Regions from separate parts of the Mesorhizobium sp. CC13 genome, predicted to be linked through region 1. Evidence: predicted binding sites of a transcription regulator. Region 1 holds the regulator's gene; each other region holds the start of a gene.
What was found. The regulator PhoB, encoded in region 1, activates phosphate uptake and scavenging genes when phosphate is short. The targets are predictions, from matches to a motif close to TGTCATNNANCTGTCAT.
Positions count from the first base shown of each region.

Region 2: PV773_RS00250 (DUF6454 family protein) is a predicted target of PhoB. The motif match lies at 3,464-3,480, and genes of this name have one in related genera.
Region 3: PV773_RS21490 (PhoX family phosphatase) is a predicted target of PhoB. The motif match lies at 3,311-3,327, and genes of this name have one in related genera.
Region 4: ugpB (sn-glycerol-3-phosphate ABC transporter substrate-binding protein UgpB) is a predicted target of PhoB. The motif match lies at 2,943-2,959, and genes of this name have one in related genera.

Region 1 covers NZ_JARDJI010000016.1:68,313-75,308, forward strand. The annotation lists gene PV773_RS19165 (L,D-transpeptidase) at 1-399, opposite strand, end outside; gene PV773_RS19170 (hypothetical protein) at 670-1,014, opposite strand; gene phoB (phosphate regulon transcriptional regulator PhoB) at 1,372-2,061, opposite strand; gene phoU (phosphate signaling complex protein PhoU) at 2,160-2,864, opposite strand; gene pstB (phosphate ABC transporter ATP-binding protein PstB) at 2,903-3,724, opposite strand; gene pstA (phosphate ABC transporter permease PstA) at 3,748-5,064, opposite strand; gene pstC (phosphate ABC transporter permease subunit PstC) at 5,061-6,527, opposite strand; gene PV773_RS19200 (substrate-binding domain-containing protein) at 6,626-6,996, opposite strand, start outside.
Region 2 covers NZ_JARDJI010000001.1:52,437-59,432, reverse strand. The annotation lists gene PV773_RS00260 (2'-deoxycytidine 5'-triphosphate deaminase) at 1-934, opposite strand, end outside; SAM riboswitch at 1,084-1,161, shown strand; gene PV773_RS00255 (O-succinylhomoserine sulfhydrylase) at 1,205-2,398, shown strand; gene PV773_RS00250 (DUF6454 family protein) at 2,484-3,416, opposite strand; gene apaG (Co2+/Mg2+ efflux protein ApaG) at 3,604-3,996, shown strand; gene PV773_RS00240 (Hsp33 family molecular chaperone) at 3,998-5,005, opposite strand; gene argF (ornithine carbamoyltransferase) at 5,104-6,021, opposite strand; gene PV773_RS00230 (aspartate aminotransferase family protein) at 6,036-6,996, opposite strand, start outside.
Region 3 covers NZ_JARDJI010000021.1:13,825-20,820, reverse strand. The annotation lists gene PV773_RS21510 (YiiX/YebB-like N1pC/P60 family cysteine hydrolase) at 1-362, shown strand, start outside; gene PV773_RS21505 (SulP family inorganic anion transporter) at 301-2,034, opposite strand; gene PV773_RS21500 (helix-turn-helix transcriptional regulator) at 2,120-2,365, opposite strand; gene PV773_RS21495 (phosphatase PAP2 family protein) at 2,444-3,142, opposite strand; gene PV773_RS21490 (PhoX family phosphatase) at 3,387-5,378, shown strand; gene PV773_RS21485 (sensor histidine kinase) at 5,565-6,929, shown strand; gene PV773_RS21480 (response regulator transcription factor) at 6,926-6,996, shown strand, end outside.
Region 4 covers NZ_JARDJI010000011.1:84,793-91,788, forward strand. The annotation lists gene lysA (diaminopimelate decarboxylase) at 1-102, opposite strand, end outside; gene PV773_RS15940 (lipoprotein) at 265-471, opposite strand; gene argH (argininosuccinate lyase) at 542-1,942, opposite strand; gene PV773_RS15950 (TlpA disulfide reductase family protein) at 1,977-2,675, shown strand; gene ugpB (sn-glycerol-3-phosphate ABC transporter substrate-binding protein UgpB) at 3,021-4,331, shown strand; gene ugpA (sn-glycerol-3-phosphate ABC transporter permease UgpA) at 4,542-5,426, shown strand; gene ugpE (sn-glycerol-3-phosphate ABC transporter permease UgpE) at 5,467-6,315, shown strand; gene ugpC (sn-glycerol-3-phosphate ABC transporter ATP-binding protein UgpC) at 6,315-6,996, shown strand, end outside.

The sequences.
Region 1 (6,996 bases):
AAGTCCGACGCCGTAGCGCATGGCCTTGCCGCCCGGCTGGACGAGGTAGAGGTAGAAATTATCCGTATCGACGACGAGCGTTCCGACCGGCTCTTCGGTGGCATAGTCGACCTGCCGCCTATAGTAGCGGCTCGGCACCTTCTTCAGGTCGACCGCGGGAATGGGGAACCGCTCGTTCGGGAGCGGGCCGTACATCGCAAGGGCATTGGCGTCGGCGACCGGCGCCGGTTCGACCGGTGCCTTTGCCACCGGCGCGGCCGATTCCTGGGTGCTGACGCAGCCGGACACGACAAGCGTCCCCAGGCTCGCCGCACCGGTGAGGAAGCGTCGGCGGCTCAGGGCCGGGCCGTCTCCCGCGACGGGCTCCGCGGCGTTGGTTTCTATTGTGTCTGTGTTCATTAGGCAGTCTCCTGGACTCATTTCTTTCATTCAGGTCGACGCGGGGTCAGGGAGGTCGGCCCCGGTCGTGATCAGGCGAATGCAACCATCGGCACCGATCAGCCGATCGATGACGGCGCATGCGCGCTTGGGATGATCCGGCATTTCGCGGCGCGATTGCCACGAGCAGGCGTGCGGGCGACGGGCGGGTTCGGGAGGTCATCCTCTTCCCCTTCGCAGCTGACTTCGAACGGCTTCGTCGGCGTGGACCGAGGAGCGATCGGTTGAAAATCAGGCAGCGATGGGCGGCCGCAACAGCGATGCGGTCGACCCGACGCGCAGCAGGAGGTCTGGAAGCAGCATCACAGCCGCGGCGCGGAACGGCGCGGCAGGCTCGACGTGGGTCAGCCAGGCAGGACATTCGCCCAGGCAGTGCAGGCTGGCGAGGCTTTCGGCGGACAATTCGACGGTGCAGCGGTCCGGGGACGGCATGCACTCGTCGGCGACGGCAGTGATTTCCGCCTGCGCGGCCACCCTCGGCAACTCGGCAGAAAAGTTCATGCCTTCGGCCGCTGCCCGTTCGAGGGACAGTCCGTTGAGAATGGTGACCAACACCAGGAAGATGGCCGACAGCAAGTTACGCACGGCGTCCCAGCTAGCATGAAAAGTGGCAATTTTGAGTATTGCCGCAATCAATAAATTGTCATCTCAAGACAAATTCTGGTTGTCTTTGCTACTGATTGGGAACCTGTATCGACGATACAAGCATCCCATAACTGGAATCTTTGTATTGTACAGCGCCAGACCGAACACGTTGGGCTGCAATGATTTGAGCGCCGCAAAATGCTGGAACGGCATGGCGGCGCCACGCATCGGCGCGACAGCTCAGGTGCCGCCGGCTGTCGCGAACGCTACGAGCGCGCAGCGGCCCCTGTGACATTGGGACACTGGCCAGGTTGATCGTCCAGCCGGCGCGATGCCGTTTGCCGGCAGCTATTCTTCCCGGATGGCGTAGCCGGCGCCGCGGATGGTGCGGATCACGTCCGGCATGCGGCCGTTGTTGACGGCCTTGCGCAGGCGCCCGACATGCACGTCGACGGTGCGCTCGTCGATGTAGATCGTCTCGCCCCAGACATTGTCGAGCAGCTGGCTGCGCGAGAACACGCGGCCGGGATGGCGCATCATGAATTCGAGCAGGCGGAACTCCGTCGGCCCGAGCTTGATCTCGCTCTTCTTGCGATAGACCCGGTGCGACTCGCGGTCGAGCACGATGTCTCCGACCTTGAGCACCGAAGACAGCACCTCGGGCTTGGCGCGGCGCAGCAGCGCCTTCACCCGCGCCATGAACTCCGGCGTCGAGAACGGCTTCACCAGATAGTCGTCGGCGCCGGTGGAAAGCCCGCGCACCCGGTCGCTTTCCTCGCCGCGGGCCGTCAGCATGATGATCGGCAGCCGTTCGGTCTCGGGGCGCATCCTCAGCCGGCGGCAGAGCTCGATGCCGGAAAGCGCCGGCACCATCCAGTCGAGCACCAAAAGGTCGGGCACGTTTTCCTGCAGCCGCAGTTCGGCCTCGTCGCCGCGCGTCACCACTTCCACCTGGTAGCCTTCGGCCTCGAGGTTGTAGCGCAGCAGCACGCCGAGGGGCTCTTCGTCCTCGACGACCATGACCTTGGGAGCGATCATCGCCTATACCTTGTCCTGGCGCACGGCCCGGTTCGGACCATGCGCTGATTTAACCTGTGCAGCGCCCCCGCGCCAAACGCATGCGGTTGCGGAAGACGTCAGGCCGACATGGGCGACGTGGTTTCGTCGACCTTCGGCCGATTGAGCGGCAGCTGCGTGCCGGTGACCACGAAATAGGCGTTCTCGGCGATGTTGGTGACATGGTCGCCGATGCGCTCGAGGTTCTTGGCGCAGAACAGGAGATGCGTGCAGGCGGTGATGTTGCGCGGATCCTCCATCATGTAGGTCAGGAGCTCGCGGAACACGGCCGTGTATTGTACGTCGACCTTCTGGTCGTCGGTGCGCAGGTTCTTGAGGCCTTCGGCGTCGCGCGCGACATAGAGATCGACCACGCCGCGCACCTGGCCGAGCACCAGCTGCGCCATGGCGTCGATCGAATGCGACAGATTGCGCGGCATCGCCGACTGGCCGACCGCGCCCACCCGCTTGGCGATGTTCTTGGCGAGATCGCCGATGCGCTCGAGGTCGCCCGCCATGCGGATCGCGCCGACCACGGCGCGCAGGTCCTGGGCCATCGGCTGGCGCTTGGCGATCAGCGTGATCGCGCTGTTGTCGAGATCGCGCTGCCTGGCGTCCATGATGGTGTCGTCGGCAATGACGTTCTGCGCCAGCGGCTGGTCGGACGAAAGCAGCGCGCGGATGGCGTTCGCCACCATCGTGGCCGACAGGTCGCCCATGTCGCGGATGACCTGGTCGACGTGCTGGAGTTCCTCGTCGAAGGACCGGACTGTGTGCTCGCCCATGATCGTATCCTCGTCTTTGTGATCGGAGCGGCGTCCACTCAGCCGAAGCGGCCGGTGATGTAGTCCTGCGTCCGCTTGTCGTCGGGGTTGGTGAACATCTTGTCGGTCGGGCCTTCCTCGACCAGGTAGCCGAGATGGAACATCGCGGTCCGCTGCGACACGCGCGCCGCCTGCTGCATCGAATGGGTCACGATGACGATGGTGAAGTTCTCGCGCAGTTCGTCGATCAGTTCCTCCACCTTGGCGGTGGCGATCGGATCGAGCGCCGAGCACGGCTCGTCCATCAGGATCACTTCGGGCGACACCGCGATCGCGCGGGCGATGCACAGGCGCTGCTGCTGGCCGCCGGACAGGCCGGTGCCGGCTTCGTGCAGGCGGTCCTTGACCTCGTTCCAGAGCGCCGCCCGCTGCAGGCTTTTCTCGACGATCTGGTCGAGATCGGCCTTGGACTTGGCGAGGCCGTGGATGCGCGGGCCGTAGGCGACGTTCTCGTAGATCGTCTTCGGGAACGGATTCGGCTTCTGGAACACCATGCCGACGCGGGCGCGCAGCTCGACGACGTCGATCTTGGGATCGTAGATGTCCTCGCTGTCGAGGGTGATCTTGCCACCGACGCGGGCGCTGTCGATGGTGTCGTTCATGCGGTTGAGGCAGCGCAGGAAGGTCGACTTGCCGCAGCCCGACGGCCCGATCAGCGCGGTGACCTGGTTCTCGCGGACGTCCAGGTCGACGCCGAAGAGCGCCTGCTTCTCGCCGTAGTGCACGGTCACATTGTCGCCGCGCATCTTGATGAGTTCGTTGGGTCTGTTCATCTCGGCGTTCACCGCGTTTTCGAGGGTTTTCTCGCTCATGATGTTCATAGAGGGGTGCTCCTTGTCCACGCCTACCAGCGCCGCTCGAAACGCCGCCTGAGAACGATGGCGACGATGTTCATGGCCATGAGGAAGACCAGCAGGATGATGATGGCGCCCGACATGCGCTCGACGAAGGCGCGTTCGGCCTCGTTCGCCCACATGTAGATCTGCACCGGCAGCGCCGTCGCCGGGTCGAAGGGGGTTTTCGGATAGTCGGCCACGAAGGCCACCATGCCGATGAGCAGCAGCGGCGCCGTCTCGCCCAGCGCGCGCGCCAGGCCGATGATGGTGCCGGTCAGAATGCCGGGCGCAGCCAGCGGCAGCACGTGCTGGAACACCATCTGCATCTTCGAGGCGCCGAGTCCGAGCGCGGCCGAGCGGATCGACGGCGGCACCGCGGCAAGCGCCGCGCGGGTGGCGATGATGATCGTCGGCAGCGTCATCAGCGTCAGCACCAGGCCGCCGACGAAGGACGCCGAGCGCGGCAGGCCGAGGAAGTTGATGAACACGGCGAGGCCGAGCAGGCCGAAGACGATCGACGGCACCGCGGCGAGGTTGTTGATGTTCACCTCGATCAGGTCGGTGAAGCGGTTCTTCTTGGCGAATTCCTCGAGATATATCGAGGCGGCGACGCCGATGGGCAGGGCGAGCAGCAGCACGATGCCCATCATGAAGAACGAGCCGATGATGGCCACGCCCAGGCCCGAACTCTCGGGACGGCTGGAGGCGCCGAAGCTGAACAGGCCCGTGTTGAAATGCTCGCTCATGGCGCCTTCGGCCTCGAGCTTGTTCATCCACTCGACCTGCTGGTCCGAAACCTTGCGGCGGCTCTCCGGCACGCTGAGGTCGATCTGGCCCTTATAGGCCGAGTCCATGTTCGCCGCGGCGAGGATGTCGACGTTGCGCGTGGTGCCGATCACCGAGGGGTCGGCAGCCACGATGGCGCGGAGCTGCACCCGCGAGCCCTCGGACAGGAAGCCCTTGAGCTTGCGCACCGTGGCGCGGTCCTTCGGGTCGATGCCGAGCTTTTCGATCAGTGCGTTCTCGGCGAGCTTCGGATAGTTGGCCGTGATCAGCACGTCCGGATCGGTGGCCCGCTTGTTGTCGGGGTCGATGATCTTTTCGTCGAAGCTGATCGGCAGCGTCACCGTCGTCTGCCAGAAGGCGGTGTAGCCCTTGGTTACGATCGAGCCGAGCATGATCGCCAGGAACGCCAGGCCGACGGCGATCGCCAGCACCCCGTAGAGGCGGAACCGGCGTTCGGCGGCGTAGCGCTTCCTGAGGCCGATGTCGCGGCGCGCGGGCGCGGTCGAACTGGTCAGCGTGTCGAGCGAAATATCGGTCATTCGTACTGCTCCCGGTACTTCCGGACGATGTAGAGCGCGACGATGTTCATCACCAAGGTCAGTGCGAACAGCGTGATGCCGAGCGCGAAGGCGACGAGCGTCTGCGGGGTGTTGAACTCCAGGTCGCCCGTCAGCTGGTTGACGATCTTGACCGTGATGGTCGTCATCGCCTCGAACGGGTTGAGCGTCAGGTTGGCCGCCACGCCGGCCGCCAGCACCACGATCATCGTCTCGCCGATGGCGCGCGAGGCGGTGAGCAGGATGGCGCCGACGATGCCCGGCAACGCGGCCGGCAGGACGACGCGCTTGATCGTTTCGGAGCGCGTGGCGCCGAGGCCCAGCGAGCCGTCGCGCAGGGCGCGCGGCACTGCCGTTATGATGTCGTCGGAGAGCGACGAGACGACCGGGATCAGCATGACGCCCATCACCAGGCCGGCGGTCAGGATCGACTGCGCCTGGATGAAGGGCGTGCCGCCGGCAAGGGCAGCACTGATGTCGCGCAGGAACGGCCCGAGGGCCACCAGCGCGAAGATGCCGTAGACGATGGTCGGGATGCCGGCCAGCAGCTCCAGCGCCGGCTTGACCAGCGCGCGTACCTTGGGCGCGGCGTATTCGGACATGTAGACGGCCGACATCAGCCCGATCGGCACGGCGACGAGGAGCGCCACGAAGGCGATGTAGAGCGTGCCGGCGAGAAGCGGGATCAAGCCGAACTGGCCCTCCGCGCCACCGGAGCCGGCGGCGGCGAAGCGGGGATCCCAGACCGTGCCGAAGAAGAAGCTCATCGGCGACACCTTCTCGAAGAAGGCGATGGTCTGGAACAGCATCGACAGCACGATGCCGATCGTGGTCACGATCGCGATGGTGGAGGCCCCGACCAGGCCGCCCAGCATGATCTGTTCGACGTTGTTGCGCGCCCGGGTACGCGGGCTGATCCTGCTCAGCCCGTAGACCGAGCCGATCAGCGCCACGCCGATGGAAACGATCGCGGAGATCAGGTTCAGCCGGTCGGCGGTGCGGTTGGTCTCGACCGCGATCGGGATCATGTAGTCCTGCGTGTCGGGGGCCAGCGCGACGCCGTTGGCCGAAAGCATCGGCTGCAGTTCGGCGAAGGTCTGGGGCAGCGCGACCCGCTCCTTGTCGTCGAGGCGGTTGAGCCCGCTGGCGAGGCTCTTCACCAGCCCTGCGGCCAGGTCTTCATGCGCCACCGTGCCGTCGGCGACGTCGGCGGGAAGAGCGGAATGGACGAAACTGTTGAGATAGGCGTTGGCGCCCACGCCCCAGGAGGCGAGGAAGATCACCGCCGGCACGACGCCCGTCAGGAACGCCCACCAGCCGTGATAGTGCGGCCGCGAATGCGGCTTCACCGTCCCGTCGTCCTGCGCGACCGCCCGCTGCCGGCCGATCACGAACGCAGCCAGGCCTATGGCAAGCACGATGGCGAAAACGGTCAGGAAGGACATGGGCCAGCCTCGGTGGATTCAGATCGCTATGCCGAACGGGACAGCGGGCAGAATATTCCATGGGGCGCCGGCTTTTTCCGGCGCCCCATGGCAGCTCATTACATGGTCTTGCCGGCGCCAAAGGCTTCGCGCTGCGCGGCGCGCTCGGCGTCCGGCGCGGCAACCAGGCCGTAGTCGGCGAGCGGGCTCTCCGGGCCGACCATCTGGTCGTCGAGGAAGAACTCGACATATTCCTTCAGGCCGGGGATGACGCCGAGATGCGCCTTCTTGACGTAGAAAAACAGCGGACGCGACACCGGGTACTCACCCTTGGCGATGGTCTCGACCGAAGGCGTCACGCCGCCGACGGTGGCGACCTTCAGCTTGTCGGCGTTGTTTTCGTAGAAGGCCAGGCCGAACACGCCGACGCCAGTCTTGTTCGAGTCGATGCGGGCCAGCGTCTCGGAATAGTCGCCGTCGATGTCGATGG
Region 2 (6,996 bases), on a different contig from region 1:
GGCTGCGCACCTCGAGCACGGCGCGGCTGCCGGTGCCGCCGGCGGCGGAATGGCCGAAGCCGGGATCGAAGAAGCCGGCATAATGGACGCGGAACTCGCCCACCAGCGGATCGAACGGGGTCATCTCGGCGGCGTAGAGCGGCGGCACGTGCACGGCCTCGCGCGAAACCAGGATGTAGAATTCGTCCGGGTCCAGCACCAGTTCGCCCGAACCGTGGTTGTAGATCGGCTCCCAGAAATCGACCACCGCATGGGCCGCGCGCTTGTCGACGTCGACCAGGCCGGTGTGGTGCTTGCCGCGATAGCCGACGATGCTGCCCGCCTCGCCGCCGAGGTCGATCGACAGCGCTATGCCGCCGCCGGAAATGTTGGGCGGATCGATCGCCACCAGCCGGTCGGAGACGTGCAGCGCGTGCAGCTCCGCCTCCGACAGCAGCGCATTGCCCTTCCTGAAGCGGATCTGCGACAGGCGCGAGCCCTTGCGCACGACGATCGGGAAGGTGCGCGGGCTGACCTCAAGATAGAGCGGGCCGGCGTAGCCGGCAGGGATCTTGTCGAACTCCTGGCCGCGGTCGGTCATGACGCGCGTGAAGATGTCGAGGCGGCCGGTCGAACTCTTGGGATTGGCCGAGGCCGAGATGTCGGCGGGCAGGTTGAGCGCCTCCTGCAGCGGCACGATGTAGACGCAGCCCGTCTCCAGCACGGCGCCGTCGGCGAGGTCGATCTCGTGCAGCTTGAGCCGGTCGAGCTTGGCCTGCACCAGGTGGCCGGGGCCGGGCAGGAAGCTGGCGCGCACGCGAAAGGCCTTGGCGCCGAGGCGCAGGTCGAGGCTCGCCGGCTGGACCTGGTCGGCGTCGAGCGGCGGTGCGGCCAGCGCACCCGAAGCGAACAAAGCCGCGATGTCCTGGTCCGGAAGAATGCCCGACTGCCGCATTGGCCAACTCCTCTACAACGCCGGCGCGACCGTGCGGCAAGGACGCTGCAGCGCTCGATGCCCATGGACCCGGCCTTCGGACCATGCGCGTGGCCCAAAACGTTTAGTCGAGCCCGCGATTGACGCAAGCCGGCGACAGGTCTAAAGGACCTTTATCCCGTGGTGATTTGGCCGGTCGGCTTGCAGCCACGTTAAACAAGTCGCTAAAGGGCCGCAGTTGGACCGGTTTGCGACTTCTCGCGGCCGGTTTTTTTGTATTTGGAAGTCGCTATGACCACCGACAAGACACGCAACTGGAATCCCCAGACCACCCTCGTCCACGGCGGCACGCTCCGCTCGGAATTCGGCGAGACCTCCGAAGCGATCTACCTGACCCAGGGCTATGTCTACGACAGCGCCGAAAGCGCCGAAGCGCGCTTCAAGGGCGAGACGCAGGGCTTCATCTATTCGCGCTACGCCAACCCGACCGTAGACATGTTCGAGAAGCGCATGTGCGCCCTCGAAGGCGCCGAGGACGCCCGCGCCACCGCCTCGGGCATGGCCGCGGTCGCCGCCGCCATCCTCTGCAGCCTCAAGGCCGGCGACCACATCGTCGCCGCGCGGGCGCTGTTCGGTTCCTGCCGCTGGATCGTCGAGACGCTGGCGCCCAAATACGGCATCCAGGCGACGCTGGTCGACGGCACCAGGATCGAGAACTGGGAAAGGGCTCTCCAGCCCAACACCAAGCTCTTCTTCCTCGAAAGCCCGACCAACCCGACGCTGGAAGTGGTCGACATCGCCGCCGTGGCCCAGCTCGCCGACTCGATCGGCGCCCGCGTCGTCGTCGACAACGTCTTCGCCACGCCGATGCAGCAGAAGCCGCTCGAACTCGGCGCCCACATCGTCGTCTACTCGGCCACCAAGCACATCGACGGCCAGGGCCGCTGCCTGGGCGGTGTGATCCTGTCCGACAAGAAGTGGATCGACGAGAACCTGCACGACTATTTCCGCCACACCGGGCCGAGCCTGTCGCCGTTCAATGCCTGGACGCTGCTCAAGGGGCTGGAGACGCTGCCGCTGCGCGTCCGTCAGCAGACCGAGACCGCCGGCAAGATCGCCGACTTCCTCGCCGGGAGGCCGGAAGTTTCGCGCCTCATCTATCCGGGCCGCGCTGACCATCCGCAGGCCGACATCGTCAGCAAGCAGATGAAGGGCGGCTCGACGTTGATCTGCTTCGACGTCAAGGGCGGCAAGAAAGCGGCCTTCGCCTTCGAGAATGCGCTCCGGATCATCCTGATCTCGAACAATCTCGGCGACTCCAAGAGCCTGATCACCCATCCGGCGACCACCACGCACAAGAACCTCACCGACGAGGCCCGCGCCGAACTCGGCATCGACGACGGCACGCTGCGCCTGTCGGTCGGCCTCGAGGACGCCGACGACCTGCTCAACGACATCGGCGACGCGCTGAAGGCCGCCCGCTGAGATCTCCGGCGGCCCCAGGCGGTCAAGCAGGTAGACAAATGAGGGGGCGCTCCGGTCGACCGGGGCGCCCCCTCTTTCGCTGTCCTTACGGCAGCTTGGTCTCGTAGACGTAGAGCTTGGTCTCGTTGTCCTCGGGCGCCGCGGTCAGGCGAATGCCGGTTTCGGTCTTCTCGACCAGCACCGGATTGCCGGTGATCGACTTGCCCTTCTCCGTCCAGATCTGCACGGGCACCTGGAACAAGGGGCGGCCTTCCTTGAGGTCGATCACGTCGATGCCGCCAAGGCGGAACAGCTGTCCATCCGGGCCCGGACGGTATTCGGTCAGGCCGGTGCAGACCGCCTGGCCCGGCTTCGCCAGTCCGCAGTCCTGATAGTCGATGTAGTGCGAGGGATTGAGCGTGCGGGTCTTCTCGGGGTCGAGCGCCGCGTCCGGCACGGTGAGGTCCTCGGTCACCTTCCAGGTGTAGAACCGGCGCGAACCCCAGCTGACGGCATGCAGCGTGCCCTGCTCGGCATCGTAGACGACGCCGCCGATGTGGTCGGGAAAGCGGAAGACCTCGGTGGCTTCCAGCGTCTCCGGATCGACGCGGTACATGATCGACTTGCTGTTCGGGCGGTACTCGGCAACCGGCACCCACAGCCAGCGGCCGTCGTAGTCGATGCCGCCGGGATGGTAGATGGCCCCTTCGCCGAGCTTCACCTGGCCGATGAGCTTACCGTCGGCGTCGAGCTTGAACAGATGCCCGGCGCCTTTGCCCTCGTCGCGGTCCATGCCGTTCTGCGGCGTCTCGTATTTCTTGGTGCGCTCGATGATCTCGACAGACGACATGAACAGGGAGTCGCCGACACGCGCGAAGCCCTGCGGATGGAAGGTGTCGAAACCGAGCATCGATGACTTGACGAGCGTCCACTCCGCGCCACGGGTCAGCTTGCCGATGCTGTCCGCCAGGTCGTCGGCGCGGGCAGCCGTGCCGGCCAGGCAGACGGATGCGAGCAGGAGTGTGAAGAGACGTTTCATTGCAGTGATTCCTTGTCGTTGGACGACGCGGAAACTCACGCCCGCGCATGACGCGCGGGTGACACATGGGTGTCGGTTGTGCGAAATCCCCGCCATGTGCCGATCACATTCGGCGTGAACAAGGCGATCAGTTGTTGACCGCCCGCGGCAAGGGGCGGACCCTAGCGTGAAGGTCATGGAGCGCAGCATGTATCGCGCGGTCACCCGCAACATCGCCGTCGAGGTCGAGCCGTTCTACCTCGAGGAACGGTCCGAACCTTCCGAGAACCACTACGTCTGGGGCTATCGCGTCACCATCGAGAACAACTCGGACGAGTTCGTGCAGCTGTTGTCGCGCTACTGGCACATCACCGACGCGGCCGGCAAGATCGAGGAGGTGCGCGGCCCGGGCGTCGTCGGCGACCAGCCCGAGCTCAACCCCGGCGACAGCTATCAGTACACGTCCGGCTGCCCGCTCTCGACGCCGTCGGGCATCATGGTCGGGCGCTACACCATGCGCAACGAGGCGGGCGAGCTGTTCGACGTCGCGATACCGGCGTTCTCGCTCGACCTGCCCAATGCGCGGCACAGGCTGAACTGAGCTATTCGGCTGCGGCGAACTCGCCCGGATCGAACTCGTAGGCCTTCGAGCAGAACTCGCAGTTGACGCGAATGCGGCCGCCTTCGACGCTGTCCTTGATCTCCTCCGCCGAGAAACCCTGCAGGATGCCGCGGATCTTGTGGTCCGAGCACGAGCAGTCGTCGGCGACATGCACGCCTTCGTAGACGCGCACGCCGTGCTCATGGAACAGACGGTAGAGCAGCCGCTCGGCGCCCACGGTCGGATCGATCAGTTCGGTCGGCTCGATGGTCGCGACCAGCGCCAGGAGCTCCTGCCAGGCATTGTCCTCGGGCTCGGCCGCGACATCGCGCTGGTCGCCGTCGCCGCCATGAATGTCCTGCACCCTCCGGCGCTCGGGCGAGTCCGGCAGGAACTGGGCCAGCAGCCCGCCGGCGCGCCAGTGCTCGCCGCCGCCCTCGCCCGGAAGCACCAGCTTGGCGACAGACAGGCGCAGGTCGGTCGGGATCTGCTCCGACTGGCGGAAATAGGTGCGCGCCGCCTCTTCGAGCGAAATGCCGTTGAGCTCGACGATGCCCTGGTAGCGCTGGGTATGCGCACCCTGGTCGATGGTCAGCGCCAGGACGCCGGTGCCGAGCAGGTCCTCGGGCGCGGTCATGCCGGCCTTGATGGCCTCCTCGACGCGGTCGGCGTCGAAGCGGGCATAGGCACGCAGCGAATGCGGCGTGGTGAAGTCCGCCACCAGCATGTCCACCGGCCCGTCGGTGCGGGTCTGCAGGATGAACTTGCCCTCGAACTTGAGCGAGGTGCCGAGCAGCACCGTGACCACGCAGGCCTCGGCGAGCAGCCTCGCCACAGGCTCCGGATAGTCATGGCGGTCGAGGATCTGGTCGAGCAGGGGCCCGAGCTGCACGGTGCGGCCGCGCACGTCGAGCGGCTCGACCGCGAATGGAACGACGTGGTCGTCGCCGGCGAACCCGAACTCGCCGAGCTTGCGTTCGGTCTCAGTCACTGGATCTGTTTCCCATATAATGAATTCTGCGACCAGTCGGCCAGCCGGCGGTCGCAGAACAAGGCATCGATAGATTGTGTTGATCCCGCCCCAGATAGGGTCGCGGGATCAGTCATTCAAGCGCCGAGGCACCAGGCCAGCACGGCCTTCTGCGCATGCAGCCGGTTCTCGGCCTCGTCGAACACCACCGAGTTGGGCCCGTCGATCACCTCGTCGGTGACCTCCTCGCCGCGATGCGCCGGCAGGCAGTGCATGAACAGCGCGTCCGGCTTGGCGTGCTTCATCAGCTCGGCATTGACCTGGTAGGGCAGGAAGACGTTGTGGCCGCGGGCGCGGTGCTCCTGGCCCATCGACACCCAGCAGTCGGTCACCACGGCATCGACGCCGCTGACGGCTGCCTCCGCATCGCGGGTCAGCATCACCTTGCCGCCATTGGCGCGGGCCCAGTCGACGTACTTCTGCTCGGGCTCGCTGCCTTCCGGCACGGCCATGTTGACGTTGAAGCGGAAGCGCGCCGAGGCTTCGAGCAGCGAGTGCAGCACGTTGTTGCCGTCGCCGGTCCAGGCAAAGGTCTTGCCGGCAACCGGGCCGCGATGCTCCTCGAAGGTGAGGATGTCGGCCATCAGCTGGCACGGATGGGTGTCGTCGGTGAGGCCGTTGATGACCGGGATCGTGGCGTTCTCGGTCAGCTCGAGCAGGCGGTCATGCGCCGTCGTGCGGATCATGATCGCGTCGACATAACGCGACAGCACCTTGGCGGTGTCGGCGATCGACTCCGAGCGGCCGAGTTGCATCTCGGTGCCCGTCAGCATGATCGTCTCGCCGCCGAGCTGGCGCATGCCGACATCGAAGGAGATGCGCGTGCGCGTCGACGGCTTGTCGAAGATCATCGCCAGCACCTTGCCCTCGAGCGGCTTGGATCGCTCGCCAGCTTTCAGGCGCGCCTTGCGCGCCGCCGCATCGTCCAGAATCCCGCGAAGGTCGCTCCCGGACAGGCCCGAGAGGTCGGTGAAATGACGAATTGCGCTGGTCATAAGTCGTCCTTGGTTTATCCGCCGTTGGCGGCGGCCTTGGAGAGGCTGGCGGCGCCGGCGCGGATGCGCTTCAGCGCTTCCTGGATGTCCGCGTCTGTGGTGGTGAGCGGCGGCAGCAGGCGGATCACATTGTCGCCCGCAGGCACCGCGAGCAGCTTCTGGTCGCGCAGCGCCATGTTCACCTTGGTGTTGGGCATGGCGCATTTGACGCCCAGCATCAGGCCGGCGCCTCGGATGTCGGAAATCACTTCCGGGAACTCGTCGGCGATGGCCGCGAGCCCCTGCTTCAGGAGCAGCGCCTTGCGGCTGACCTCCTCGAGGAAGCCTTCGTCGAGCACGACGTCGAGCACGGCGTTGCCGACCGCCATGGCAAGCGGATTGCCGCCGAAGGTGGTGCCATGCACGCCGGGCGTCATGGCGCTCGCCGCCGCTTCGGTGGCAAGGCAGGCGCCCACGGGGAAACCGCCGCCGATGCCCTTGGCGATCGCCATCAGGTCCGGCGAAACGCCCGACCACTCATAGGCGTAGAGCTTGCCGGTCCGGCCGATGCCGCATTGCACTTCGTCGAAAATCAAAAGCAGGTCGTGCTTGTCGCACAGCTGGCGCAGGCGCTTGAGCGAGGCTGTCGGGAACGGGCGGATGCCGCCCTCGCCCTGCACCGGCTCGAGCAGGATCGCCGCCGTTTCGGGTCCGATCAGCTTCTCGGCCGCGTCGATGTCGTCGAAGGCCACCTGGTCGAAGCCGTCGACCTTCGGGCCGAAGCCTTCGAGATATTTCGCCTGGCCGCCGGCGGCGATGGTGGCCAGCGTGCGCCCGTGGAAGGCGCCCTCGAAGGTGATGACGCGGTAGCGCTCCGGATGGCCGTTCTTGTAGTGGTAGCGACGCGCCGTCTTGATCGCGCATTCCAGCGCTTCCGCACCCGAATTGGTGAAGAAGACGCGGTCGGCGAAGGAGTGCTCGGCCAGGCGTTCGCCC
Region 3 (6,996 bases), on a different contig from region 1:
GGCGCCGGCGCATGATCGCCTTCGGCTCGGGCGACCCGACCCGCGCCATCTGCTCCACCATGATCGCCGAGGCCTATGGCCGGATCCGCTACCCCATCCTGCCGGAGATCACCCGCGCCCCCGGCCGCGCCTCGGCGCAGTCCAACTACATGCGGCGCGAGATCATGCAGATCCGCCACCATTCGCTCTACACGCCGCGCGACTTCGACCTGTCGCCCTATTTCCGCATCGTCAAGCCGACGCTGGAATATGGCTTCGACTACCGGCAGATCACCTGGGGCGAGCAGCGCGAGATCGATCTCACCGAGCTGCCGAAGACGCCGCTGCCCGTTCCGCCGCAAGCAGGTCGCGCGCGTCCCTGACGGTCGCCGCATAGCTGACATAGGGCCGCTTGACCCCGTGGTTGATCAGCATGCGCCGCGTCTGCGGCGAGGCCCCGGCGATGAAGAAGCGCACGCCCGCCTTCCTCGCCTTGCGCGCCGCCCCCTCCAGCACGTTGGCCGCGGTCGAATCGAGGAAGGGCACCTGCGAGCAGTCGAGGATGAAGTTCCGGCGCTGGTCGGCGATGCGGTCGAGCACGGCGCCCACCGTCGAGGCCGCGCCGAAGAAGAAGGCGCCGGAGATGCGGTAGATCACCGTGTCGGCGTCGCCCGCGTCGCTCGCCTCGTAGGCGTGGCGGTTGCCGTTGGTGGCGTCCGCCATGTCCTCCTGCACCAGCGGCTGGTCGGTCTCGACGGCGATGCTCTTGGCCATCCGGTCGATGAACAGCACCGAGCCCAGCGCGAAGCCGACCACGATGCCTTCGGTGAGGTCGCGGAAGACGACGAGCGCGAAGGTCACGAGCAAGACCAACGCGTCGCCGCGCGAGCTGCGGACCAGCGTCGCGAAGGCCTGCTTCTCGACCATGTTCCACGCCACCACCGCGAGGATGCCGGCCAGCGCCGACAGCGGGATGTAGGAGGCGAGCGGTGCGGCCACCAGCATGAAGGCGAGCAGGAAGGCCGAGTGCAGCATGCCCGAGACCGGCCCGTGCGCGCCGGCCCGGACGTTGGTCGCGGTGCGCGCGATGGTGCCGGTGGCGCAGATGCCGCCGAACAGGGCCGCGCCGATATTGGCGAAGCCCTGCGCCACCAGCTCGCAGTTCGAGCGGTGCCGCCGCCCGGTCATGCCGTCGGCGACGACGGCCGAAAGCAGCGATTCGATCGCGCCGAGCAGCGCGAACGACACCGCGTCCGGCAGCACGGCTATCGCCTTGTCGACGCTCAAATCGGGTAGGGCCGGCCAGGGCAGGCTGCGCGGGATGCCGCCGAAGCGCGTGCCGATGGTCTCGACGGGCAGCGCGAGCGCCGCCGCGGCGAGCGAGGCGACGCCGACCGCGATCAGCATGCCCGGCCATCCCGGCCTCAGCCGCTTGAGCACCAGGATCGTGCCGATCGTCAGCACCGCCACCGCGATCGCCGCCGGGTTGGCCGTGCCCGCGGCGTCCGCCAGCGCCAGCAGCTTGGGCACCAGCGGTCCAGGCTCCTTGCCGGCGAGCGTCAGCCCGAACATCTCGCTCAGCTGGCTGGCGAAGATGATGACGGCGATGCCGGCGGTGAAGCCCACCGTCACCGGATAGGGGATGAACTTGATGTAGGTGCCGAGCCGGAGATAGCCGATGGCGACGAGAAAGATGCCCGCCATCATCGTCGCCAGGATCAGCCCGTCGACGCCCTCGCGCGCCACCGTCGCCGCCACCAGCACGATGAACGCGCCCGCCGGCCCGCCGATTTGGAAGCGGCTGCCGCCCAGCGCCGAGATGATGAAGCCGCCGACGATCGCCGTGAACAGGCCCCTGTCGGGCGACACGCCCGAGGCGATGGCGATCGCCATCGACAGCGGCAGCGCCACGATTGCCACCGTCAGCCCGGCGATCGCGTCGGCCTTGAGCTGCGCTGCGCCATAGCCCTCGCGGAAAACCGTCACCAGCTTGGGCGTGAACAGTTCGGAAAATGTCGGTCGGTCGTGTCTGTGCCTGCTGCCTGCTGCGTCCATGCCTGCATCGTCCTGCAATGCGGCGGGATCGTCGGCATGTCTGTCGGCGGTCGCCGTCGCGAACCTTTGCGGAGGGTTGACGGGCTCAGCCGGCCTTCTTCTTCAGGCGCACGCCGCGGCCGCCGGCCTCGTTCTCGCCGATGAGTTCCACACCGGCGGCGTCGAGCGCTTCGATGACCTTGGTCAGCGTGTCGACCACGCCGCGCACCACGCCCTCGCTCGCTTCCATGCGCTGGATCGTCGGAACCGAGACCCCGGCCTTTTCGGCAAGCGTCTTCTGGTCGATGCCTGCCAGCGCTCGAGCGGCGCGCATCTGTGCGGCGGTGATCAATGTCGGCGTTCCCGTCTCTGTCCGCAGAATGAATGTATCATACATTCATGATGATGTTTCAAGCATGAATATCGATGTTCAGCGCATGTCGTCTTCAGTCCCCTCGCCGGGCCGCAGCAGGTAGCGGCTGACCACCCAGCACAGCGTCGCCCAGGCGAAGCCGGCGCTCCATCCGGCCAGCACGTCCGAGGGCCAGTGCACGCCGAGATAGACGCGGCTGATGCCGACCAGCAGCGCGGTCAGGATCGCGACGAAGAAGACGAAGACGGTGGTGGCGCGGCCGGGCACCACGCGGGCCAGCACCACGCCCAGCGTCAGATAGGTCACCGCCGCGAGCATGGCGTGCCCGCTGGGGAAGCTCATGGTCTGCACCTGCGCCAGGTGCGAGACCAGGTCCGGCCGTGGCCGGTCGATGCCGAGCTTGAGCAGGCTCGACAGCACCTGCGCGCCGGCGACCGAGGCGAACACGAACAGCGCCGGTCCCCAGCGCCGGATCAGGCACAGATAGATGATGGCGACGGCAGTGATGTAGATCAGCACCGCTGCACTTCCGAGTGCGGTGATGTCGCGCATCGCTTCCTCGAACCAGCCCGGTCCGATCGGGTTGTTGGGCTCGCCCGCCACGCGGAAGGCGAGCAGGATGTCGGTGTCGAAGGAGCGCGGTGCGGCGTCGCGCGCGACCTCCGCCAATTCGACGAAGGCCCACAGCCCGCCGGCGATGACGACGCCCGCTGCCAGCAGCGACAGCTGGATACTGTTCCACAGTTTCTGATGCATCGTCCTGCCGTTCCGTTACAGCTCCGGGATGGCCGCTTCCGGGCCCGTGCGCAACAAGTGGGGAGACCTTTCCCAAAGAAAAGGCGCGCAAGCAAAAGGTCGCAGCACATTTCGTCGGCAAGGGCCGATCCTCGACGCTGTATAGCGGCGCCCGACTTTCGGCGAAACTGTCATGCTACTGTTATGTCGTCCGATTAGCGGTCTCGGCGAACCCCAAGCGAAGCATCAGCCAGAGGTCGAAAACATGAACCAGCACGCTCCCAACGATCAGAAATTCCGCACCAGCCTGCTCGAGGAGAATGACGGTCCCGGCCACAACCCGACCGACAACCGCACCATGGGCGACATCATCGCCACGCGCTTCTCGCGCCGCAATTTCCTCAAGGGATCGCTCGCCGTCTCGGCGATTGCCGCCACCGTCAGCCCCATCGCCATCATCCTCGCCGACGACGCCCGCGCCGCAGCCGCTTCGGCCTTCAGCTTCGACGAGGTCGAGGCCGGCATCGACGACAAGCACCATGTCGCCGCCGGCTACGACGCCGACGTCCTGCTGCGCTGGGGCGACCCGATATTTGCGGACGCTCCCGAGTTCGACCCCACCAACCAGTCGGCCGAGGCGCAAGGCAAGCAGTTCGGCTACAACAACGACTATGTCGGCTACGTGCCGCTCGAAGGCTCGGCCGAGCACGGCCTGCTGGTCGTCAACCACGAATACACCAACGAGCACCTGATGTTCCCCGGCATCGTCAAGATCGTCGAGGGCAAGATCGAGGTTGCGCCCGCCGACCAGAAGCGCGTCGACATCGAGATGGCAGCTCACGGCGGCTCCATCGTCGAGATCCGCAAGGAAGGCGGCAAGTGGCAGGTCGTGCGCGACGGCAAGCTCAACCGCCGCATCACCTCCACCACCGAGATGCAGCTCACCGGTCCGGCCGCCGGCCACGACCGCCTCAAGACCAATGCGGACGCCACCGGCACCAAGGTGTTCGGCACCCTCAACAACTGCGCCGGCGGCGTCACGCCCTGGGGCACCTACATCATGGCCGAGGAGAACTTCCACGGCTATTTCGGCGGCGAGCTGCCGGCCGACCACAAGGAGGCCGCCAACTACAAGCGCCTCGGCGTGCCGGAAGGCACCTATGAGTGGCTCAAGTTCTATGACCGCTTCGACGTCGCCAAGGAGCCGAACGAGCCCAACCGCTTCGGCTGGATCGTCGAGGTCGACGTCCAGGACCCGAACTCGGTGCCAAAGAAGCGTACCGCGCTCGGCCGCTTCAAGCACGAGGGCGCCGAATCCATCGTTGCCCCCGACGGCCGCGTCGTCTTCTACCTCGGCGACGACGAGCGCTTCGACTACGTCTACAAGTTCGTGACCAAGGGCAAGTTCAACCCCGACGATCGCGCCGCCAACCTCGGCCTGCTCGACGAGGGCACGCTCTATGTCGCCAAGTTCGCCGAGGACGGTTCGTTCGAGTGGCTGCCGCTGGTCCAGGGCGAGGGCCCGCTCAATGCCGACAACGGCTTCGTCAGCCAGGCCGACGTGGTCATCGAGGCGCGCCGCGCCGCCGACCTGCTCGGCGCCACCAAGATGGACCGGCCGGAGGACATCCAGCCCAACGGCGTCAACGGCAAGGTCTATGTCATGCTGACCAACAACTCGAAGCGCAAGGCCGACAAGGTCGACGCCGCCAACCCGCGCGCCGAGAACGCCTTCGGCCACATCATCGAGCTGGCCGAGGACGGCGGCGATTTCGCCGCCACCAAGGGCAAGTGGGAAATCCTGCTCAAGTGCGGCGATCCGTCGGTCGCCGAGGTCGGCGCTTCCTTCTCGACCTCGACCACCCAGAACGGATGGTTCGGCATGCCCGACAATTGCGCAGTCGATACCGCCGGCCGCCTCTGGGTCGCGACTGACGGCAACAACCCCAAGGCCACCGGCCGCACCGACGGCCTCTGGGCCGTCGACACCGAGGGCGAGGCGCGTGCCACCTCGAAGCTGTTCTTCCGTGTGCCGGTCGGCGCCGAGATGTGCGGCCCGCTGTTTGCGCCGGACGACCAGACCGCCTTCGTCGCCGTCCAGCATCCGGGCGACGGCGGCGAGGATTGGGAAGGCTTCGGCCGCCCGTCCTACTACGAGGACCTTTCGACCCGCTGGCCCGATTTCAAGCCCGACATGCCGGTCCGCCCGGCCGTCGTCGCCATCACCAAGCAGGGCGGTGGCAAGATCGCCGTCTGATTCAGGATGGACACAGGAAAACAAAAGCCGGCGGGGTCGCCCCGCCGGCTTTCTTGTGAACAGCGCATACCCCGGTCGCCGCCGCGCGAAAGACGGGTACGAGAATCGCCATTGTGCCCCTATGATGCCGCGTCACGAGGAGGCAGGGTGCGCGCGTTCGAACGACTTGGCCGGAGGTGGACCGGATTGTCGCTGGCCGTCCAGTTCTTGGTCGCCGGCGGCGCCGTGCTGCTGGCGGCGATGTTTCTTGCCGGCTATTGGGTCACCTCCCGCATCGAGGACGGCGTTACCAGCAATGCGGCCACCACCACGGCGCTCTACGTCGACAGCGTTATTGCCCCGATCCTGCCCGACATGCGCCGCAGCGAGGCGCTGGGCGAATCCGTCAAGCGGGCCCTCGACGAGACGCTCGACCAGGGTGGACTGGGCGATCGCATCGTCCTGTTCCGGCTCTGGTCGCGCGACGGCACCATCCTCTATTCCAAGGACGCCGGCCAGATCGGCAAGACATTCCCGCTCACGCCCAATCTCGAGGCTGCCTGGAGCGGTCGCGTCGTCGCCCGGTTCGACAAGGCCGACGAAAGCGAGAAGGGCTTGGGCGAGGCTGCGGGCTTGCCGTTGATGGCGATCTACAATCCCGTGCGGGAGCCCTGGTCGGGACAGGTCGTGGCGGTTTCGGAGTTTTACGAGATCGCCCACGAGTTCCGCGCGACGCTGTCGGCAGCGCGCATCTCCAGTTGGCTTTTCGTCGCCGGCACGACGCTGGCGATCTTCGGCCTGCTGTGGGGTATCGTCTATCGCGGCAGCAGGACCATCGACGACCAGCGCCAGGCGCTCCAGGAACGCGTCTCCGAGCTGCAGAGACTGCTGGCCCAGAACTCGGCGCTGCGCCTGCGGGTCCAGGGGGCCTCGCGCCGTGCAGCCGCCCTCAACGAACGCTATCTGCGTCGCATCGCCGCCGACCTGCACGACGGGCCGGCCCAGCTCCTGGCGCTCGCCTCGCTGCGCATGGACAGCCGGGCGATTTCCAGTCCTCGGGCGCGGGCGGTCGAACGCGAGGCGGAAGTGGGCGCCATCAAGGCCAGTCTCGACGAGGCGATGCGCGAGATCCGCGACATCTGCAACGGGCTGGTGCTGCCGCAGATCGAAACTGCGAACCTGGCGGAAATACTGGGCCTTGCCGTCGCCACCCATGAGCAGCGCACCGGGACGGCCGTGGCGCTGTCGGGCGACGTCCCCGAGCTCGGCCTTGCCTCGTCGGAAAAGATCAGCATCTTCCGCTTTGTCCAGGAGGCTCTCAACAACGCCTTCCGCCATGCCGGCGGGCAAGGGCAGGCCGTCAAGGTCGCCGCCGTCGACGGTCGCCTTGTCGTCGAGGTGATCGACGAGGGGGCGGGCTTCGACGTCGAAAACGTCCGCGCCGACAGGCTCGGCCTGGCAGGCCTGCGCGAGCGCGTGGAGAGCATCGGCGGCGACTTTTCGCTGGCATCGTCGCCGCAGGGCACGCGTGTCGCCGTCACCCTCGCCGTCCGGGAGAAGGAACAGACATGACCACGCCCCTGCGTCTCGCCGTCGTCGACGATCACCCGTTGTTCAGGGAGGGGGTCGCGCGCAGTCT
Region 4 (6,996 bases), on a different contig from region 1:
CGTCGAATAGCAGTAGAACGGCGTGCCGACGGCGGCGGCGATGTCGGTCAGCGCCACGTCTTCGGCATGCAGGACGCCGTCGCGGTAGTCGAAGTGGTTCACGGCAGTTCCGTTTGAGCTATCGGCACCCTCATCCGGCCCTGCGGGCCATCGTCTCCCCGCCAGGGAGAAGAGGCAAGCCGCAGCGTCGAACATCTCCTCTCCCCGCGGGGCGAGGCTGGCCGAGCGAAGCGGAGGCCGGGTAAGGGGGCATATGTGAAGTGATCAGATCAGCGGATCGAGGATGAAGGGCTTGTCCGCAACCGGTTTCTGCGGCTCGGCCGGCACCGGCTGGCCGGCCTTCTGGGCGTCCTTGCGCGCCTGCACGGCGGCGTCATAAGGCGTGTCGAGGTCGCCCCTACGGCCGCAGGCCGAAACCACACCGACGGCGGCAATCAGCCCGAGCGTCACCAAAATCCTGCCAGCGGTCATGATCCATCCGTCCGCGAAAATTTCCCCGCTGCTTGTAGCGGAGATTCTTGGGCTTTGCACCCCGGCTCGATCACGCTTTCGTAAGGCGCTTCTTCCAGTAACGCACCTGCTTCCTGACCTCTGCGGGCGCGGTGCCGCCGAAGGAGGTGCGGCTCTTCACCGAGTTCTGCACCGACAGCACCGAGAAGATGTCCTCGGTGATGCCGCCGTGGATCGACTTGAGGTCGTCGAGGGTGAGCTTCTCGAGCCCGACCTTCTTGCTTTCGGCCAGCGCCACGGCACGGCCGGTGACGTGGTGCGCCTCGCGGAAGGGCATGCCGAGCGAACGCACCAGCCAGTCGGCGAGGTCGGTCGCGGTCGAGTAGCCGGAACCGGCCGCCTTCTTCATCGCCTGCTCGTTGACCGTCATGTCGCCGACCATGCCGGTCATGGCCGCCAGCATCAGGTCCAGCGTCTCGGCGGCGTCGAACACCGCTTCCTTGTCTTCCTGCATGTCCTTCGAGTAGGTCAGCGGCAGGCCCTTCATGACGGTCAGCAGGCCGACCAGGTGGCCGTTGACGCGGCCGGTCTTGGCGCGCACCAGTTCGGCCGCATCGGGGTTCTTCTTCTGCGGCATGATCGACGAGCCGGTGGAGAAGCTGTCCGACAGGCGCACGAAGCCGAACTGCGGCGTCGACCAGATGACGATCTCCTCGGCCAGCCGCGACAGGTGCGTGGCGCAGATCGCCGCCACCGACAGGAATTCCAGTGCGTAGTCGCGGTCCGACACGCTGTCGAGCGAGTTGCGGGTCGGCTCGCGGAAGCCGAGCGCCTTGGCCGTCCGGAAGCGGTCGATGGGGAAGCCGGTGCCGGCGAGCGCCGCGGCGCCCAGCGGGCTCTCGTCCATGCGCTGGATGGCGTCGCGGACGCGGGAAAGGTCGCGGGCGAACATCTCGACATAGGCCATGCAATGATGGCCGAAGGTCACCGGCTGCGCCGTCTGCAGATGGGTGAAGCCGGGCATGACCGTCGCGGCGTGCTGCTCGGCGCGCTCGAGGAAGGCAGCGATCAGGCCCTTCAGCGCCTCGGCGACGCGGTGGAACTCGTCCTTGACCCAGAGGCGGAAGTCGATCGCCACCTGGTCGTTGCGCGAGCGAGCAGTGTGCAGGCGTCCTGCCGCAGGGCCGATCAGCTCGGCCAGGCGCGCCTCGACATTCATGTGGATGTCTTCCAGCCGGGTCGAGAATTCGAACTTGCCGTCCTCGATTTCTCGCAAGATCGTGTTCAGGCCGTGAGCGATTTTCTGTTGATCCGCGGCGGAAATAATGCCCGTTTCCGCCAGCATCTCTGAATGGGCGATCGAGCCTCGGATGTCCTGGGCGTAGAGCTTCCTGTCGAAGCCGATGGAGGCGTTGATCGCCTCCATGATCGCGGCCGGGCCCGAGGCAAAACGTCCGCCCCACATCTGGTTGCTGGCCTTCTTGTCGCTCATCGTGATACCCGGGCTCCGGAGAGAAACTGAATAGATGGACCGCAGAAAAATGTTTCCCGCGCCACGCCATATCCTGATTGCCGCCGTTGCGGGCGTGATCGCCGGCGCGGTCGCGGTATATGTCACCACCACCCTTCGTGGCAACAACGACACCGAGCTGACCGCCGGTACGGAGGCTACCGTCGCCGCCGACGCAAGCAGCCAGGACAAGGTCTGCACCGCCAAGGCCGACGCCGCCAAGAAGATCGGTGCCGCCGCCACCGGACAGGTCGCTGCGATGATGCCGGCCGATCCGCCCCAGTCGCTCAAGGACCTCGCCTTCAACGGCCCTGACGGCAAGCCGATGACCATCGGCGACCAGAAGGGGCGCGTCCTGCTGGTCAATCTGTGGGCGACCTGGTGCGCGCCCTGCCGTGCCGAGATGCCCGCGCTCGACGCGCTCGAGCGCGAGATGGGCGGGGAGAATTTCGAGGTCGTGGCGATCAACGTCGATACCGGCGACGACACCAAGCCCAAGAAGTTCCTGCAGGAGATCGGCATCGCCTCGCTCGGCTACTACCGCGACAACACGCTGACCGTCTTCAATGAACTGAAGACGCGCGGCCTTGCGCTCGGCCTGCCGGTCACGCTGCTGGTCGATGGCGAGGGCTGCCTGCTGGCCAACATGAACGGGCCGGCGGAATGGGCCAGCCCGGACGCCAAGAAGCTGATCGAGGCGGCATTGGCGCTGTAAGGCCGCGCTTGCGCCGGTTTGTGGATATGCAGCCACGGGTTGCGTGACCATCGGCGCCCTTTCGCCGGCCGGCTCGGCGAAAGGGCCGGCGGCCGTGTGCCGCATGCCGTCAGCCCTTTCGTTAGCCGGCATTTCCAAGCTCGACGGAATGTCGGTTTTTCGGCAAACCATTTTCGCTTTTCGGAAAAGCGAAACTGATTTTCCAAGCTGCGCCGTAAGCGAAAGCGATACGCGCCGGTCGCGACCTTCATACGATCGCTACAAAACTGTTGTAGGGCTGTCACAAACCGTCAATACTGCTCCCCGCGGAACTAAACCTTTCGCCAACCAGAACGGGAGCGAGACATGAAGACCCTAGGCTTCGCGGCCGGAATTGCCGCGACAATCACGATGTTGTCCAGCACCTCCGCCTTCGCCGTCACGGAGATCACGTGGTGGCACGCCATGACCGGCGCGAACAACGAGGTGGTCGAGACACTTTCCAAGGAATTCAACGCGAGCCAGAGCGAGTACAAGATCGTTCCGGTTTTCAAGGGCACCTATCCCGAGACGCTGAACGCCGGCATCGCCGCGTTCCGCGCCAAGCAGCCGCCGGCGATCATGCAGGTCTTCGACGCGGGCACGGGCACGATGATGGCCGCCGAAGGCGCGATCAAGCCGGTGGCCGAGATCCTGTCGATGGGCGGCCAGGCTTTCGACAAGAGCCAGTACCTGCCCGGCATCGTCTCCTACTACTCGAAGCCTGACGGCACGATGCTCTCGTTCCCCTACAACTCGTCCTCGCCGATCCTCTACTACAACAAGGACATCTTCCAGAAGGCGGGCCTCGACGTCGACAATCCGCCCAAGACCTGGCCGGAAGTCTGGGAAGCGGCAAAGAAGATCAAGACCAGCGGCGCGGCCCCTTGCGGCTTCACCTCGACCTGGCTGACCTGGATCCACACCGAGAATTTCGCCGCCTGGAACAACCTCTCCTACGGCACCAACGAGAACGGCATCGCCGGCACCGACGTCGAGCTCAAGATCAACTCGCCGGTCTTCGTCAAGCACTTCCAGGAACTGGCCGACCTCGCCAAGGACGGCACCTTCAAGTATGGCGGCCGCACCTCCGAGGCCAAGCAGATCTTCCTTGCCGGTGAATGCGGCATCTTCACCGAGTCCTCGGGCGGCCTCGGCGACATCGTCAAGTCGGGCATGAACTACGGCACCGGCCAGCTTCCCTACGAGCCGGAAGCCCAGGGCGCGCCGCAGAACACCATCCCCGGCGGCGCATCGCTGTGGGTGTTCAACGGCCTCTCCGACGACCAGTACAAGGGCGTCGCCGCCTTCTTCAACTTCCTGTCGCAGACCCCGATCCAGGCGCGCCTGCACCAGGTATCGGGCTACCTGCCGGTCACGCTTGCCGCCTACGAGGAAACCAAGAAGTCCGGCTTCTACGACAAGAACCCGGCTCGCGAGATCCCGATCAAGCAGATGATGGGCAAGGCCCCGACCGAGAATTCGAAGGGCGTGCGCCTCGTCAACCTGCCGCAGGTCCGCGACATCGAGAACGAGGAGTTCGAGAAGATGCTCGCCGGTCAGCAGACCGCCCAGCAGGCGCTCGACAACATCGTTGCGCGTGGCAACAAGGCGATCCAGGAAGCGCTGGGGAACTGATCCGGTCGGTCCGACCGGGATTGCCCCTCACCCCTACCCTCTCCCCGTGAAGAACGGGGAGAGGGGCATCCACGTTGCCGCTTGTCCCTTCTCCCCGTCCTTCACGGGGAGAGGGTGCCGGCAGGCGGATGAGGGGCGGCGCAAACGCTGAACCGACAGGCGGTCCCTACCAACCAGCCCTCGGCAAAACCGCCCAACACGAGGCTCGCATTGACCCCACGCGTCGTCTTTCCCAACCGCATCCTGCCCTATCTGCTGGTCGCGCCGCAGCTGGCGATCACGGCGGTGTTCTTCTACTGGCCGGCCAGCCAGGCGCTCTATCAGTCGATGCTCAGGGAGGATCCGTTCGGCCTGTCGTCGAAATTCGTCTGGTTCGCCAACTTCAAGAAGGTGCTGTCGGACCCGAACTACCTCAACTCGGTCCAGGTCACGGTCGTCTTCTCGATCGCCACCGCAGCGGTTGCCATGGGCACGGCACTGCTGCTCGCCGTCATGGCCGACAAGGTGGTGCGCAGCCGCGGGCTCTATCGCACGCTGATGATCTGGCCCTACGCGGTCGCGCCCGCCATTGCCGGCATGCTCTGGCTGTTCCTGTTCAACCCGTCGATCGGCTCGCTCGCCTATGGCCTGCGCTGGCTCGGCATAAACTGGGATCCGCTGCTCGACGGCTCGCAGGCCATGACGCTCGTCGTCGCCGCCGCCTCGTGGAAGCAGATCAGCTACAATTTCCTGTTCTTCGTCGCCGGCCTGCAGGCCATCCCCAAGTCGCTGATCGAGGCCGCCGCCATCGACGGCGCCGGCGAGAACAAGCGCTTCTGGACGATCGTGTTTCCGCTGCTTGCGCCGACCACCTTCTTCCTGCTCGTGGTCAATACGGTCTACGCCTTCTTCGACACCTTCGGCATCATCCACGCCGTCACCGGCGGGGGACCGGGCAAGGCCACCGAGACGCTGGTCTACAAGGTCTACAACGACGGTTTCGTCAATCTCATCCTCGGCGACTCGGCAGCGCAATCGGTGATCCTGATGGTCATCGTCATCGCGCTCACCGCCATCCAGTTCCGCTATGTCGAGAAGAAGGTGCACTATGGCTGAGCCGAAGGCACTTCCGCCCGCAAGCGGCCACGACAAGCTGATGATCGGCCAGTCGAAGGCCGGCGTCTACATGGCGCATGCCATCCTGATCCTCGGCATCCTGATCGTGGCGTTCCCGATCTACTACACCTTCGTCGCCTCGACCCATTCGCTGCAGACGATCCTGCGGCCGCCGCTGCCGCTGCTGCCCGGCGGCGAGTTCTTCAACAACTATCGCGAGGCGCTGTTCGGCGGCGTCGGCCGCATCGGCGGGGTCAGCGTGGCGACGCTGCTCGTCAACACCACCATCGTCGCCTTCGGCATCGCCATCGGCAAGATCGTCATCTCGATCCTGTCGGCCTATGCCATCGTGTTCTTCCGCTTCCCGGGCCGCATGTTCTTCTTCTGGCTGATCTTCATCACCCTGATGCTGCCGGTCGAGGTGCGCATCCTGCCCACCTACAAGGTGATGGTCGACCTCGGCCTGATCGACACCTACACCGGGCTGATCGTGCCGCTGATCGCGTCGGCCACCGCGACGCTGCTGTTCCGCCAGTTCTTCCTCACCATCCCGGGCGAACTGGTCGAGGCCGCGCGCGTCGACGGCGCCGGACCCTGGCGCTTCTTCAAGGACATCCTCCTTCCCCTGTCGCGGACCAACATCGCAGCGCTCTTCGTCATCCTCTTCATCTATGGCTGGACGCAATATCTCTGGCCGCTTCTGGTCACCAACCGCAACGACATGAACACCATCGTCATCGCGCTCAGGAAGATGATCTCCTTCGCAGACGCCGATACCGAATGGCATCTGGTGATGGTCACTTCCATGCTCGCCATCGTGCCGCCCATCCTGGTGGTCGTGTTCATGCAGCGCTGGTTCGTCCGCGGCCTCGTCGAAACGGAGAAATAATGGCAACCGTCGATCTCAAGGACGTCCGCAAGGTCTATGCCGGCGGCGTCGAAGCCGTGAAGGGCGTATCCATCGCCATTCCCGACAAGGCGCTGTGCGTGCTGGTCGGCCCCTCGGGTTGCGGCAAGTCCACGCTCTTGCGCATGATCGCGGGGCTGGAAACCATCTCGGCAGGCTCCTGCGCCATCGACGGCAAGGTGGTCAACGCGATCGGCCCGACCGAGCGCGACATCGCCATGGTGTTCCAGAACTATGCGCTCTATCCGCATATGAAGGTCTACGACAACATGGCCTACGGCCTGCGCAACCGCGGCACGCCGAAGGACGAGATCGACAAGCGGGTGCGCTCGACGGCCAAGACGCTGGAGTTGGAGCACCTGCTCGAGCGCCGCCCGCGCGAACTGTCGGGCGGCCAGCGCCAGCGCGTCGCCATGGGCCGCGCCATCGTGCGCAACCCCAAGGTCTTCCTGTTCGACGAGCCGCTCAGCAACCTCGACGCCAAGCTGCGCGGCCAGATGCGCGTCGAGATCAAGAACCTGCAGCGCAATCTCGGCGTCACCTCGGTCTATGTCACCCACGACCAGCTCGAGGCGATGACGCTCGCCGACGTGCTGGTGGTCATGAACGCCGGCCTGGTCGAACAGCTCGGTGCGCCGCTCGACATCTACGAGAAGCCGGCCT